Regions from separate parts of the Stenotrophomonas sp. 169 genome, predicted to be linked through region 1. Evidence: riboswitches for the same ligand, from Rfam matches in the RefSeq annotation. Region 1 holds a riboswitch; the other holds the start of a gene.
What was found. A riboswitch is a leader RNA that binds a small molecule or an ion and turns the genes downstream of it on or off. The one in region 1 is predicted to bind thiamine pyrophosphate.
Positions count from the first base shown of each region.

Region 2: linked by a shared signal. The riboswitch ahead of ICJ04_RS00785 (TonB-dependent siderophore receptor) and the one ahead of thiC (phosphomethylpyrimidine synthase ThiC) in region 1 are both predicted to bind thiamine pyrophosphate.

Region 1 covers NZ_CP061204.1:941,382-948,823, forward strand. Annotated here, with positions in the region: gene ICJ04_RS03910 (BCCT family transporter) at 416-1,993, opposite strand; TPP riboswitch at 2,192-2,293, shown strand; partial or broken gene thiC (phosphomethylpyrimidine synthase ThiC) at 2,378-4,147, shown strand; gene ICJ04_RS03920 (ion channel) at 4,214-4,891, shown strand; gene ICJ04_RS03925 (winged helix-turn-helix domain-containing protein) at 5,140-7,442, shown strand, end outside.
Region 2 covers NZ_CP061204.1:199,804-207,245, reverse strand. Annotated here, with positions in the region: gene ICJ04_RS00800 (hypothetical protein) at 255-461, shown strand; gene ICJ04_RS00795 (chloride channel protein) at 683-1,978, opposite strand; gene ICJ04_RS00790 (phosphotransferase) at 2,126-3,262, shown strand; TPP riboswitch at 3,304-3,399, shown strand; gene ICJ04_RS00785 (TonB-dependent siderophore receptor) at 3,467-5,638, shown strand; gene pnuC (nicotinamide riboside transporter PnuC) at 5,635-6,216, shown strand; gene ICJ04_RS00775 (EAL domain-containing protein) at 6,267-7,442, opposite strand, start outside.

The sequences.
Region 1 (7,442 bases):
AAAGAGAAAAGCGGTAGCGCTGACCCATGGTCGGCGAGCGCAGCGGGCCGTTGGCGGAAACATTCCGCCGAGCACGGCTCGGCGCTACCGCGATGACGGTATACCGTCGGGTGGAGGGAGCCCCTGAGTCAGGGGCGGCCGCGAAGCGGCGGGGTGTGGGTGCTGGTGAGACGGGGCCCACGGTTTGCGAAGCAAAGCGTGGGAGCGGCAGCGCGAATGCGATGACGTGGACCCGCGCCATGGATGGCGCGAAACGAGGCACGCATGGATGCAGCTCTTGCCGTCCCCCGCCAATCCACCCCGCCCCACCAGCACGCAGCACTGCAGCCGTTGCAGTTGAAGTTGCACTTGCACTTGCAGTTGAAGTGGCTTCAAGCGGGCCGCCGGGCTGCAAGCCCGGCCACCCATCCACAGGTCAGTCGCGCGCTGCGGCCCGTGCCGACTCCTCGCGGGTCTCTTCCTGTGCCGCCATCTCGCGTTCGATCCAGGACTCGATCATGTGCCGCGCGCGCTGCGCCTTGCGCCGCTCACGTGTCCATTCCTCGTCCAGTACGCGGTACAGCGACACCATCACCAGCACCATCAGGAAGGCAAATGGCAATGCGGTGATGGTGATCATTCCCTGCAAGGCTGACAGGCCACCCGCGAGCAGCAGCGCAGCGGCGATGAGCGCCACGGCAACACCCCAGGCAAGCTTGCGCTTCTGCGGTGGGTCGCCGGGCTCGTCCGTGGACATGCTGGCCAGGACCAGCACCGCCGAATCCGCCGAGGTCACGAAGAAGATCATCAGCAGCACCAATGCGACGCTGGAAAGGACCAGTGGCATCGGCAAGCTGTCGAACATGGTGAACAAAACCGTCTCGTACCCGTTGCCCAGTGCTGCCACCAGATCGACATGGCCGAACAGCTGTGACCACAACGCCGTGCCGCCGAATACGGAGAACCAGACAAAGCCGAGCACGGTCGGCGCGATCACTACGCCGATGACGAACTCGCGCACGCTGCGGCCGCGCGAAATGCGTGCGATGAAGGAGCCGACAAAGGGGGCCCAGGCGATCCACCACGCCCAGTAGAAGATGGTCCAGTCCGCCACCCAGGTGCTGCCCGAGAACGGCGACATGCGCAGGCTCATCGTCACCAATTGGTTGAGGTAAGAACCCAACGTGGTGGTGAAGGTGTCGAAGATGAAGCCGGTCGGCCCAAGCACAAGCACCATCGCCAACAACAGCGCGGCCAGGCACAGGTTGAAATTGGACAGCCATTTCACCCCACGGCCCACGCCGCTGAGGGTAGAGGCCATGTACAACACGAACGCCACGGCGATGATGACCATCTGCGTGGGAATGCTGGCGGGGATCCCGAACACCCGCTCCAACCCTGCCGCGATCTGTACGGTGCCGAAGCCCAACGTGGTGGCAACGCCGATGGCGGTGGCGACCACGGCGGCGATGTTGACGACATGACCTATCCAGCCACGATGGTGCCGGCCGATGATGGGCTGCAGCATGTCGCTGACCAGCCCACGTCCATTCCGGTTGAACTGGAACCACGCCATCGCCAGGCCGATCAGCGCGTAGATCGCCCAGGGGTGCAGGCCCCAATGGAAGAAGGCATAGCGCATGGATGCGCGCGCGGCCTCCATCCCCATCGGCTCCAGTCCCTCCGGGGGCTTGGCGAAATGCGAGATGGGTTCTGCAGCGCCCCAGAACACCAGGCCGATACCCATGCCGGCGGCAAACAGCATCGACAACCAGCTGGCCCGGGAAAAATCCGGTTCAGCGTCTTCTCCGCCGATGCGCAGGCTGGCGAAGCGGCCGAATGCGAGATACATGAGAAACGTCAGAGACAGGAACACGACCAGCAGATACAGCCAGCCAACACCGCGGACGACCTCGGCCAGCATGACCTGGACCACTGAATTGAAAGGGCCCGGCATCAAGCCGGCGAGCAGCACCAGTACGGCGACCAGTGCGATGGAAATTCGAAACACCATGAAGGGGCTTCTCCGTTCAGGATATGAGGGAGCGAGCAGAAGCTTGCAGCGCATTGCCAGCGAAAAGCCAGCAATGCAGACGGATTGCCAGCGGTTGGAACCAGAGGGCAGGCGCAGGAACGCGCGGCCGCAGTGTACGTGCTGCATCGTCACGGCGCTGTCAGTGTCGTCGGCGACAACGCTTGTGTGCTGTAATGCGCGCCGAAGCGGGGGTACCGCGGCCATAGGGCTGCGGTTGAGATAGTCCCTTGGAACCTGATCCGGCTGATACCGGCGTAGGGAAGCTTCGCAATGCCGACCGTGCGTGGAGTCCGCCCCTGGCGTGTCCGTGCGCGTGCGCCAGTGCGCCGCCGCTTCGTCCCTGACCTTACTGGACGATGCCCGATGAACGCACCGCGTGACAGCCTGCAGCAGCAGGCACAGCAGCTCTCCGCCGCCGTAACCCGGCCCATTCCCGGATCCCGCAAGGTGCACGTCACGGGGTCCCGCGACGATGTGCAGGTGCCCATGCGCGAAATAACGCTGGCACCCAGCCCGGCGATGTTCGGCGGCGCGGACAATGCGCCGCTGACGGTCTATGACACGTCCGGTCCCTATACCGATCCCGATGTGCGCATCGACCTGTCCCAGGGCCTGCCGGCGCTGCGGGCGGGCTGGGTGGAAGAACGCGGCGATACAGAAGCGCTGCGCCGCGTCACCTCCGCCTTCGGTCGTTCGCGCGAGCTCGACGCGCGCCTGGATGCCGTTCGCTTCGGCTCCCGCAACCCACCGCGCCGTGCGGTCGTCGGCGCCAACGTCACCCAGATGCACTACGCACGGCGCGGCATCATCACCCCGGAGATGGAGTTCGTGGCGATCCGCGAGAACCAGCGGCTGCAGGAGGTGCGGGATGCCGGATTGCTGCAGCAGCATCGCGGGCAGGCCTTTGGTGCCTCGATTCCGCAGACCATCACCCCGGCGTTCGTCCGCGACGAGATCGCACGCGGGCGGGCGGTGCTGCCGAACAACATCAACCATCCGGAAAGTGAGCCGATGATCATCGGCCGTAATTTCCTGACCAAGATCAACGCCAACATCGGCAACAGTGCGGTGTCTTCAGGCATTGCCGAAGAGGTGGAGAAGCTGGTCTGGGCGATCCGCTGGGGCGGCGATACGGTGATGGACCTGTCGACCGGCAAGCACATCCACGAGACACGCGAGTGGATCATCCGCAACTCGCCGGTAGCCATCGGCACTGTGCCGATCTACCAGGCACTGGAAAAGGTCGACGGACAGGCGGAAGCACTCAGCTGGGAAATCTTCCGCGACACGCTGATCGAACAGGCAGAGCAGGGTGTGGACTACTTCACCGTGCACGCGGGCGTACTGCAGCGCCATGTGCCGTTGACCGCCAACCGGGTGACCGGGATCGTCTCGCGCGGTGGCAGCATCCTCGCCAAGTGGTGCCTGGCGCATGGCAAAGAGAACTTCCTCTACACGCACTTCGAAGAGATCTGCGAGATCATGAAGGCCTACGACGTGACGTTCTCGTTGGGTGACGGCCTGCGCCCGGGCTGTATCGCCGACGCCAACGATGCGGCGCAGTTCGCTGAACTGGACACGCTGGGCGAACTGACAAAGATCGCCTGGAAACATGATGTGCAGACGATGATCGAGGGGCCGGGCCACGTGCCGATGCACCTGATCAAGGAGAACATGGACAGGCAGTTGCAGGTGTGCGGCGAAGCACCGTTCTACACCCTGGGGCCGCTGACCACCGATATCGCTCCGGGCTATGACCACATCACCAGTGCGATCGGCGCGGCCATGATCGGCTGGTACGGCACGGCAATGCTCTGCTATGTCACGCCCAAGGAGCACCTGGGGCTGCCGAACCGCGAGGACGTGCGTGACGGCATCATGGCGTACCGCATCGCCGCGCATGCCGCCGACCTGGCCAAGGGCCACCCCGGTGCCCAGGTGCGCGACAACGCCTTGAGCAAGGCGCGGTTCGAATTCCGCTGGCAGGACCAGTTCAATCTCGGCCTGGATCCAGAGAAGGCGAAGTCCTTCCATGACGAGACCCTGCCGAAGGACGCGCACAAGAGTGCCCATTTCTGTTCGATGTGCGGGCCGCACTTCTGCTCCATGAAGATCAGCCAGGAGGTGCGTGACCAGGCTGGATGACCCCATCACGCCCTTCATGGGTATGCTGCCGCGATCGCTCCGAGAGGCCCGCCCATGCCCATTCCGCCCACCCTTCGCTGGCTGGCCATTGCCCGTCGCCACCCCTCTGCGTGGCTGCTCGGCGTGCAACTGCTCGGCGTGCTGATGTATCCGGCGATGGACGAGACAGCCGCAGGGCGTGCGGCGGTGGGCACCTTCGGCATCGCGGTGCTTGGCCTTGCCCTGTGGGTGGTGCAGCGCAGCCCGCTGGGAACCTGGCTGGCGCTGTTGCTGGCGGTGCCGTCGGTGGTGTTTTCCATCGCCGCGGTGCTGCTGGGCAATACAGGCCTGGGCACGGCGGCGCAGTTGCTGGAGAGCCTGCTGTATTTCTATACGGCAGGCGCCTTGATCGCCTACATGCTGCAGGACCATAAAGTCACGCGCGATGAACTGTTCGCCGCAGGCGCCACGTTCACTCTGTTGGCGTGGGCGTTCGCGTTTGCATTTTCCGTGTGCCAGCAGTGGTACCCCGGCAGTTTCCTGGCGGCGAGCAGCACGGATTTCCGCACGTGGATGGAGCTGCTTTATCTCAGCTTCAGTTTATTGTCCGGGGTCGGACTGAGTGACGTGGTTCCCGTGCACCCGCAGGCGCGCGCATTGGTAATGCTGGCGCAGTTTTCCGGGGTGATGTACGTGGCATTGGTGGTATCCCGGCTGGTGGGATTGACCATGCTGCAGCACCCTCGAAAATGAATGCCAGATAAAAAAATCGCGCCCCGGAGAGCGCGAATGATGAAACTTATTATCTGAATACGTAGGCGAGAGAGTGCCGGATGTTTGACGCTGCATGTGCGGTCAACCTGCATAGGCTAGTATTCGCGCGCTCCAGTTTTTTTGCGGTTTGCGTCCATGGTGTGTGCAGAGTCTGGCCGTTCGGTTTCCACGTCCTGGAATGACTGCACGGCTGTACCGCGACCCGTGCGCCCCTACGTTCGAGATACATGAACATCAGCAACAGCTCCCTGCGTGACGCGGACATCCTGCGCATAGGCGAATGCACCGTGACCTTCTCGTCGCGTGAAGTGCAGGTCCCGGGCGTGCGTCGTCTGCGCAGGCTCACGCCGAAGGCAGCAGGGGTGTTGCGTGTGCTGGTGACCAGCGGTGGCCGCGTGGTCACCCGCGATGAGCTGTTTGCCGAAGTGTGGCCCGATACGCTGCCGACCAACGATGTGCTGACGCAGGCGGTGACCCAGCTGCGCAAGGCCTTCAGTGGTGATGAGGACGGCGCCACCACCTATATCGAGACCATCGCCAAAAGCGGGTATCGCCTGCTGGCCGCCGTGAGCGTGGTCGAGGCCGAAGAACCCGCCGCGATCATCGATGACGCGTCATCCGAATTACGCGCCGTCGGCTTGGAAGGTGCCGCGGTAGGCGAGCCCGTCGCTGCAACGCGCCCGAATGCCGATCTGCCGCCGCGGGTCCCCGCTTCACGGCGTGGTACCTGGCGGCGCGTGCGCCGGTGGGTGCTGCTGGCGATCGGGGTAGCGATGCTGGTGGCTCTGTGTGTGATGGCGTGGCTGCTGCAGCGCACTTCGCAGCAGTCACCCGTCGATGCGGCCGTGGAGAACGGGACGCGTGTCATCGGCAGCCCGCAGCGGCCCTATCGACTGATCACCGCTACGGCCGGGTTTGAGACCTATCCGACCTTGTCGCCGGACGGATCGCAGGTGGCCTACGAGGCCAGCGATGAGGAGGAGGGCGGCCAGATCAAGGTGCAGACCTCGGGCAATGCCCCGGCGCGTGACCTGGTCGAGCGTCCGCCAGGGGCAACGGACCGGTTCCCGAGCTGGTCGCCGGACGGTCGCGAGATCGCCTTCGCCCGCTTCTTCGACGACGGCCGCTGCGAAGTCCTGATTTCCAGCGCAACCGGTGGCAACCTGCGCCAGGCCACGCGCTGCGATGGCACCGAGTTGCTCAGCTTCGACTGGGCACCGGATGGCCGTTCGCTGGTCTTCGGCAGCATGATCGGCGCCTACGCGCATCGCGGCATCCGCCTGTTGGACCTTGCCACCGGTGCGTGGAAGCCGCTGGCGTACGCCGCCCGGGACGATGACTTCGACTATGCGCCACGGATTTCGCCGGATGGTCGTTGGCTGGTGTTCGTGCGCAATCCGCAGGTCGGTGATTTGTGGCGGATGCCGGCCGGCGGAGGACCACTGGAGCAGTTGACCGATGATTCCGCCGAGATCCGCGGCTGGGCCTGGCTCAGCGACAGCCGGGAGATCGTGTTCGGACGGCGCGTGGACAGTGAAGTCCGCTTGTACCGCCTGGATACTGAAAGCCGCCTGCTGCGCGATGTCGGCCTGGACGATGCACAGTGGCCCGCCGTGGCGCGTAACGGCAACATGCTGGCTTTCGTCCATCGCAAGGCCCAGTTCGCCCTTTACAAAGTGCCTTTGCAGGATGTGAGCAAGGCCGAGCGGATCTTCGCCTCCAATGGCCGTGACAGCCAGCCGATGCTGGCGCCGGACGGCAGGCATCTGGTGTTCGCCTCCGATCGCTCCGGCAGTTATGCGTTGTGGTGGGCAGACAAAGAGCACCCACAGTCGCTGCGCCCGATCGAAGGCCTGCGGCCGGAGGCGCGCCAGCCACCGGACTGGTCGCCGGACAGCCGCCACCTGTTGGCCTTGGGGCGTGACGACCACGGCGAACCGCATGTGTACGAAATCACCCCGCGGGACGAGCAGGTCACCCAACTGCCTGTTCCCGCGTCGCGCCCCCTGCAGGCGTTGTATACGGCCGATCCTAGCCGGGTACTGGTGATCGAGCGCGATGACGAGCAGCGCACGCGACTCATCCTGTACGACCGGCGCAGTACGCCGTGGCAGCGGCTGGCCACTCTGGATGGGGTGTCGCAGGCGCGGTTCGACGCGGCACGTCGACGTGTGCTGTTCACCCGCTTCGGGGCGGGCGGTTTGTGGTCGGTGGACGATGCTCTGACGGCCGCCAGCGTGCAGCAGATCAGTGCCGACAGGCCATCGCGTTGGCGCTACCGCACGTGGAGCGTGGCCGGCAATGGCAGCATCGATTATGTGGACGCATGGGCGGGATGCAGTACCGGCCTGCAGCGCCTCACCGCGGGCGCCGAGCCGCTTACCCGCTGCCTGGATGCCCGCCGCCTGAGTTCAGGCACCGGATTCAGTACCAGCGATGACGGACGTGACCTGTACGTGGCGCTGGCGATATCTGACGGCGCGGATGTCGGCGTGATGCAGCTGCCCGAATCGACTGGCGAGGTGTTCCC
Region 2 (7,442 bases), 740 kb from region 1:
GGAAACGGCGGGGAGTTCATCTCAGCGCACGGGCGCAGCCGATGCCATGGAAGCAGTTCGAAAATGCATGTGCGCTATACCCATGCATCACGAAGTCGTGCAGATTGAGCCGTGACGATACTGATCAGGCTTGAGTGCGAAGCGCAGTCGAGTAATTCCTCTAGGGGGTACGTGAGCCCTTCGCGGGGGTCACTGCTTTTTTCTTTTTTCTTGAAAGGAGCGGCATGGCACGAGGGCTGACATCGGAGGCCGTGATGTTCGTTGACCTGTCGATCGACGGTCAGTGTTACAGGGCAAGGGTCTGGAACTGCGGTGAGCACCGGTGGTGCCTCGTCGCTGCGGAGCTTCCGGACGGCACACGCCTCCCCGGATCCGGACGGGAAGGCTTATGTGTGGATGTGCTGCTGGAGGCGCATGAACGGGTGTCCGACTATCTGGCTTCCAGGATCAAGCGCATCTGATGACCCGCGGAAGGGCACGAAAACGTTCACGAGAAAAAAAAGGGGGCCGGTGACCTTCCTGGTCCCGGCCCCCACCCTTGGTGCGCAACCGCGCCGGCTCCCCTCCGGGGCTGCGGCGATCAAGGTCGCCTAGCAGACACCCGAACACGATGCTGCTCAATGGAAACACTTCGATATGAGCGCGGCGTGCGCTGGATGGCCCTTGTCCGAAACAGGTGTACCTACCGCGCCAGCTGATCCGCCAGGCCGCGATAGATCGGCGTACGGCAGACCAACCCGGAGACACTGCGGGCGATCAGCACCGTGGCCAGGATCGGCAGCAGCATGTCGCTGGTGTTGGTTAGCTCTAATGAGATCACCGCAGACGTCAGCGGCGCCTGGGTGACACCGGTGAGATACGCGCACATGCCCAGCAGCACGAACGCAGTGGGATCCACCCCGGGCATCAGCACGGCCAGGTTGTGGCCCAGCCCTGCACCGACCGCCAGGGCCGGCGAAAACAGCCCGCCGGGAATGCCCGCAATGTACGAGGCCAGGTTGGCCATCAGCTTCATCAGGCCGAACTCGTGGCCGACCTCGGCATGCCCCTGCACCAGGCTGCGGGCCTGCTCATAGCCGGTCCCATACGCACCGTCGCCGAAGGCGAACGCGAGCAGCACCACGGTCAACCCGCACCCGGCCGCGAGCAGGATCGGATGCTGCGCGCGCAGGCGCCCCAGCCAGCGCGGCTTGCCGGCCACGGTGAGCAGCACAGCGCGCGCGAACAGGCCGCCCAGCAATCCCGCCACGACCCCGCACAGCACGATCGCTGCCCAGCCCTGCCCCAGCGGCAGACGCGCGGAGACGTGGCCGAAGTAGGTGTAGTTGCCGAGCAACCCCAGCGACACCACGCCGCCGACGATGACCGCCGTCAGCAACGTGCCGGAGAACCGATGTTCGAAGCGGCCGCTCAGTTCTTCGATGGCGAACACGATGCCCGCAAGCGGCGTGTTGAATGCCGCCGCGATGCCTGCCGCGCCACCGGCCAGCAGGAAATGCGACAGCTCGCGCGGATCCTGGAAACCGAAGCGGCGCCCGAACAGATACATCAGGCTGGCACCCACGTGCACGGTGGGGCCTTCGCGCCCCACGGACGCCCCGCCCAGCAGCGACAGACTGGTCAACGCCAGCTTGCCGACCGACACCAACGGCGACAGGTTCACCGCGCGGAACTGCTCATCCGGCTTGTCCAGCGCCGCGATGACCTGGGGAATGCCGCTGCCGCGGGTGGGCTTGAGCACGCCGCCCGTGGCCCATGCCAGCAACGCGAAGATGCCCGGCGTCAGCAGCAGCGCCCACCAGGGCGAGTGCTGGATGATGCGCTGGAAGACCTGGAACGCCGCGTCACTGGCCTTGGCGAACACGATGGCGACCAGGGCGACGACGACCGCACCGCCCCACAGCGCCGCTCGACGACGCCAGCGCTCGCTGGTCAAGTGGGCCTGCAGCCAGTGGCGGGCCGTGTTGAATCTGGACATGGGGCCATTCTGCGCCGATGTCGAAGACGGGGACAGAGCCTGATCTGGCGGGAAGCCGCCTGCGGCAGCATCGGTCCGACGGCGTACCATGGGGCGCCGCGCGGGCAGCTTGCCGTGCGCACCATGCCCCGCGCCCGACCGATATCCATGCACACGTCCGACCACCACGTCCAAGGCCTCGACAACGACCAGGTCATCGCCGATTGGCCTGCGATCAGCGTCGCCGACGTGGCGTGGCTGAAAGGCCGGTACCCGCACCTGGCGGGCGATTGCGAGGTGGTCTGGCACAGCCCGCGTCCGTTCTCTGCCGCAGCCCTGCTGCAGAGCCCGCAGGGCCGGTTCTTCGTCAAACGCCACCACCATCACGTGCGCAGCGCAGCGGTGCTGGAAGAAGAACATCGCTTCATCGCGCACCTGGCCGACGCAGGCGTTCCGGTCGTGCAGGTGCTGCCAGACCATGCCCGCGCCACGGCGGTGGAGCACGGCGACTGGACCTTCGAACTGCATGCCGAGGCACCGGGCGAGGATGTATACCGCGATGTGCCGTCGTGGACGCCCCCGAACGATGTCGAGCAGGCCTGGCAGGCCGGGCGCATGCTGGCCACCCTGCACAACGCGGCCGACAGCTACCACGCGCCACAGCGCGGCACGCACGTGCTGGTGGCCCGCGACGAGCTGATCCGCGCCGAGGATCCGATTGCCCTGCTGAAGACGCAGCTGCCGCAGCGACCGGGGCTGGCCGACTATCTGGCCGGCAGGCCATGGGAAGCAGAGCTGCAGCGCGCCATCCTGCCGTGGCACTTCGGCGTGGCGGCGCGCTTGGCGTCGGTGCCGCATCGGTGGGGACACAACGACTGGCATGTCTCCAACCTGCTCTGGCACCAGCACGGCCGCGCCAACGCGGTGGCCGCCGTGCTGGACTTCGGCCTCGCCTCGCCCGCCAGCCACCTGTTCGACCTGGCCACGGCCATTGAGCGCAATGCCATCGCCTGGCTGGAACTGGAGCGCGGCGGCGCGGCGGTACGTGGCGATATCGCGCTGGCCTTGATCGTCGGCTACCGCGACGCACGCCCGTTGACGGCCGCGCAGGTGCATCTGCTGGCCGATCTGCTGCCGCTGGTGCACCTGGATTTCGCGCTGTCCGAGGTGGAGTATTTCCACGGCATCACCGGATCCACCGCCAACGCCGACGTGGCGTATTACACGTTCCTGCTGGGCCATGCGGACTGGTTCAGAACCGCCCACGGGCAGGCCCTGCTGGCGACGCTGCGCGCGGCGGCCTGAGCGGCTGATTCGCTTCTTCGGCCAATTTGGTGTGAAATGACACCCTGAAGCGGGGGTGCCTGGGTTGACCAGGCTGAGAGAGTCCCTTGGAACCTGATCCGGTTTGCACCGGCGTAGGGAGCTTTGAGCTGCAAGCACATGGACCCGTCGGGTCACTGCGCGCGCGCCGTCGCTTCGTCTTTCTTCCTGTTGATGACGAATCGAATGAACCGCTGCCTGCGCCCTACGCTGTTGACCGTTGCCCTCTGTGCCGCGCTGCCGCTGCACGCTGCCGATGCCCCTGCCGATGCGGCCGACCGCACGCCGACCGAGCTGGCCGCCGTGCGCGTGCAGGCCCAGCAGGCGGCTGCCGCCACCGCACCATCAAGCAGCTTCGGCGCGGGTAGCTGGAAGGACACGCCGGCATCGGTGAACCTGCTGGACCGCACGGTGCTGGACAGCCGCCACGTGCGCACGCTCAGCGAGATCGCCGCCAACGATGCATCACTGGGCGACAGCTACGCCCCGGTGGGCTATTACCAGAACATCGCCATCCGCGGCTTCGCGCTGGATACCGCCACCGGCTACCGCTTCAACGGACTGGCCACCGCCGGCGAGCAGCGCATCGCGCTGGAGAACATCCAGCAGGTCGAGATCCTGAAGGGTGAAGCCGGGTTGGCGGCCGGGGTAATGGCGCCGGGCGGCATCATCAACTACGTCAGCAAGCGCCCGGCCGAGGTGCGCACCGTCACCTTGGGCACGGACACCGAAGGCACGCGCTACACCGCCGTGGACGTGGGTCACTGGCTCACCCCCCGCTTCGGCGTGCGCCTGAATGCCGCATGGGAAGACAGCGGTTCGTACATCGACCATGCCGACGGCCGCCGCAACTTCTACTCGGTGGCCGCCGACTGGCTGATCAGCGACCGCAGCAAGCTGGAAGTGGATGCCAACTACCAGACCAGCGCGCAGCGCTCGGCATCGGGCTATCAGCTGCTGGGGGCGACTGCGCTTCCGCGCGGCGTGGACCGCGCGAAGATGCTGGGCTACCAGGCGTGGCAGCAGCCGGTGGGCATCGCCAGCACCAACCTCACCGCGTTGCATACCTACGATATCAACGCGCGCTGGCAGTCGCGCCTGTCGGCCAGCCACAGCCGCTCGGTGATCGATGACAACGTCGCGTTCGCGTACGGCTGCTACTACGCTGCACAGTGCGCCGATGGCAGCGTACCGGGCAACTACTTCGCGCCCAATGGCGACTACGACATCTACGATTACCGCAGCCCGGACGACACCCGCGTCAACCAGGAACTGCGTGCAGAGCTGCGTGGCCGCTTCGATACCGGCCGTGTCAGCCACGAGCTCAGCATCGGCGCTGACACCTTCCGCCGCACGGTGAACAAGCGCCAGAACGTCAACGAGTACGTGGGTACCGCCAACATCGGCGATGCCCGGGTGCCGCAGTACGCGCCGTCGCCGCTGATGCCCGGCGCTTCCGCGCGCCGCCTTTACAGCAAGCAGGATGCACTGTTCGCACTGGACCGCATGCGCTTCGGCGATGACTGGCAGTGGCTGGTGGGTGGCCGCATGGTCAAGCTGGATGAGCGCGCCTACGACAAGCGCGGCACTCCGGAGCGGCACAGCACTCTGTCGCGGTTCCTGCCGCAGACCGCTGTCATCTGGAACGCCACCGATCAGGTCAACGCGTATGTGAGCTACGTGCGCGGCATTTCGCTGGGCCAGGAAGCGCCGTTCTGGACGTCCAACGAAAGCACCTTCCTGCCGCCCCTTCTGTCGCGCCAGCTGGAGGCGGGCGTGAAGTACGCATCGACCGATACGTTGACCTTGGGAGCGGCACTGTTCCGTACCTCGCAGCCCTTCCAGTACGCCATGCCCGATGACAGCGATGCCGGCTTCACCTTCGTGCAACGCGGCCAGCAGACCCACACCGGCGTGGAGCTGACCGCGAACGGCAGACTGACCGAGCGCCTGCAGCTCAACGCCAGCGCCAGCGTGTTGCAGGCGCGTGCGCGTGATGCGGGCACACCGGCATACGAAGGCCACCAGCTGGTTAACGTGCCCAAGACGCGCGCCAACGTGCACGTGGATTACCAGCTCCCGTTCGCTGCAGGGCTGGGCGTTACCGGCGGCTGGCGCTATGCGTCGGCCAACACAGCTACGGTGGATGGCAGCGTGCGTGCGCCCAGCTACAGCGTGTTCGACGCCGGACTGCGCTACCAGCATGCGCTGCGCGATCGGCCGGTCACCTGGCGGCTTTCGGTGGACAACGTATTCGACAAATTCTACTGGCGTGACACGGGCAGCAGTGCCGGCGATTACTACCTGTTCGCTGGCGCCCCGCGCCAGGCCCGCCTGTCGGTCACCATCGCGCTATGAGCGCGGAACTGCTGGAATGGTCCGCCGCCGCGCTGAGCATGCTCGGTGTGTGGCTGATGACCCGGCGACGGATGATCGGCTGGCCGATCGGCCTGGTGTCGGTGGCACTGTATGCCTTCGTGTTCGCCGAGGCCCGGCTGTACTCGGACACCTTGCTGCAGATCGTGTTCGGCGGCTTCCTGGTGTACGGCTGGATGAGCTGGCGGCAAAGCGCGCAGGCGGATGGCCTGGTCAGCATCGTGCCGCTGCCCGCGCGGCGCCGCTTCATCGATCTAGGTGCCGGCGTGGCGGTGGGGCTGGCACTGGGTGCAGCCATGCATACCTGGACCAACGCCGCGCTGCCGTGGCTGGATGCCATGCTGGCCGCCATGAGCCTGGTGGCGCAGTGGTGGCAGGCGCGTCGCCACGTGGCCGCGTGGTGGATGTGGATCGTGGTGGATGTGGTGTACGTGGGGCTGTACCTGTTCAAGTCGCTCAACGTGACCGCCGCGTTGTATGCGGTGTTCATCGGCCTGGCCGTGCTGGGCCTGCGCCGCTGGAGTGCGGCGAGCAATGCCCCGGTAGCCTGCCCCCGGTAGTGACGGCCGCCGGCCGTCAGCCTGTGCGCACCGGTGCCCCAACGCCGTAGCTACCGCCCCTGCGGCACGTGCGCCTGATGGAACGCCTCGGCACTGACGGGGCGGCCGAACAGGTAGCCCTGGAACACCCGGCAGCCCATGCCGGCCAACCACTCGCGCTGCTGCTCGGTCTCCACGCCTTCGGCCACGGTGGCGATGCCCAGGATTTCCGCGATCTCGATGATCTTGCGCACCAGCTCGCGCTGGCTCGGGTCATCGCCCATGCCCCGCACGAACGTCTGGTCGATCTTCAGCTCGTCCAGCGGCAACGCCTGCAGCAGGGAGAACGAAGAGAACCCCGTACCAAAGTCGTCCAGCGACCAGGAGATGCCATCTTGGCGCAGCGCGCCCATCTTCGCGGCCAGCACGGACAGATCCGTCGCCAGGGCCGATTCGGTGATCTCCAACCTTAGGCGATTCGGTGGCGCGCCCACCCTGCGCAGGGTCGCACGCACATCGTCCACGAAGCTGTCCGATGCCAACTGCAGCGGGCTGACATTGACCGACAGCATCCAGGCATCCACACCGGGCAGGGTCGACCAGTTCTTCAGGTGCACGCACGCGCGTTCCAACACCATCAGGCCGATATCGTGGATCAGACCGGTTTCTTCGGCCAGCGGGATGAACTTGTCCGGCGACTGCAGGCCATGGCCCGGCCGGTCCCATCGCAGCAGCATCTCCGCGCCCAGCACGCGTCCGTCCAGCCCGACCTGCGGCTGCAGATAGGCACGCAGCTCGCGTTGGGCCAGCCCACGTACCAGCGCGGCATACTGATCCATCTGCTCGCTCAGGTCTTCGCGGAAGATCGCCAGCACGCTGCAGGTCAGCACCATGGCGGTGAGGGTGTTCAGGCCGTGGCGCAGCCGTCGCACATCATCGGTAAGCAGCTCCAGCTGCGGCCCGAGACTGACCGGGCTGATGGCCAGCACCACCAGCGCGGCGATGCACATGCCAGGGAACAGCCAGCGCAGATAGACGCGCTCGCTACGGAACAGGAAGAAACTGGCCACGCCGATCGGCAGCAGGAACAGGTGGGTCGAACGCGCCGCCGCCGCCGTCGGGGTCTCGGCCAAGCTGACGAAGATCGTCATCACCAGCAGCACGTGCGCGATCAACACCAGCGGGATCCGGTCGCGCTTGCGGGCGATGCCCAGGCAGCCTAGACCGACCAGGATCAGGGAAAACAG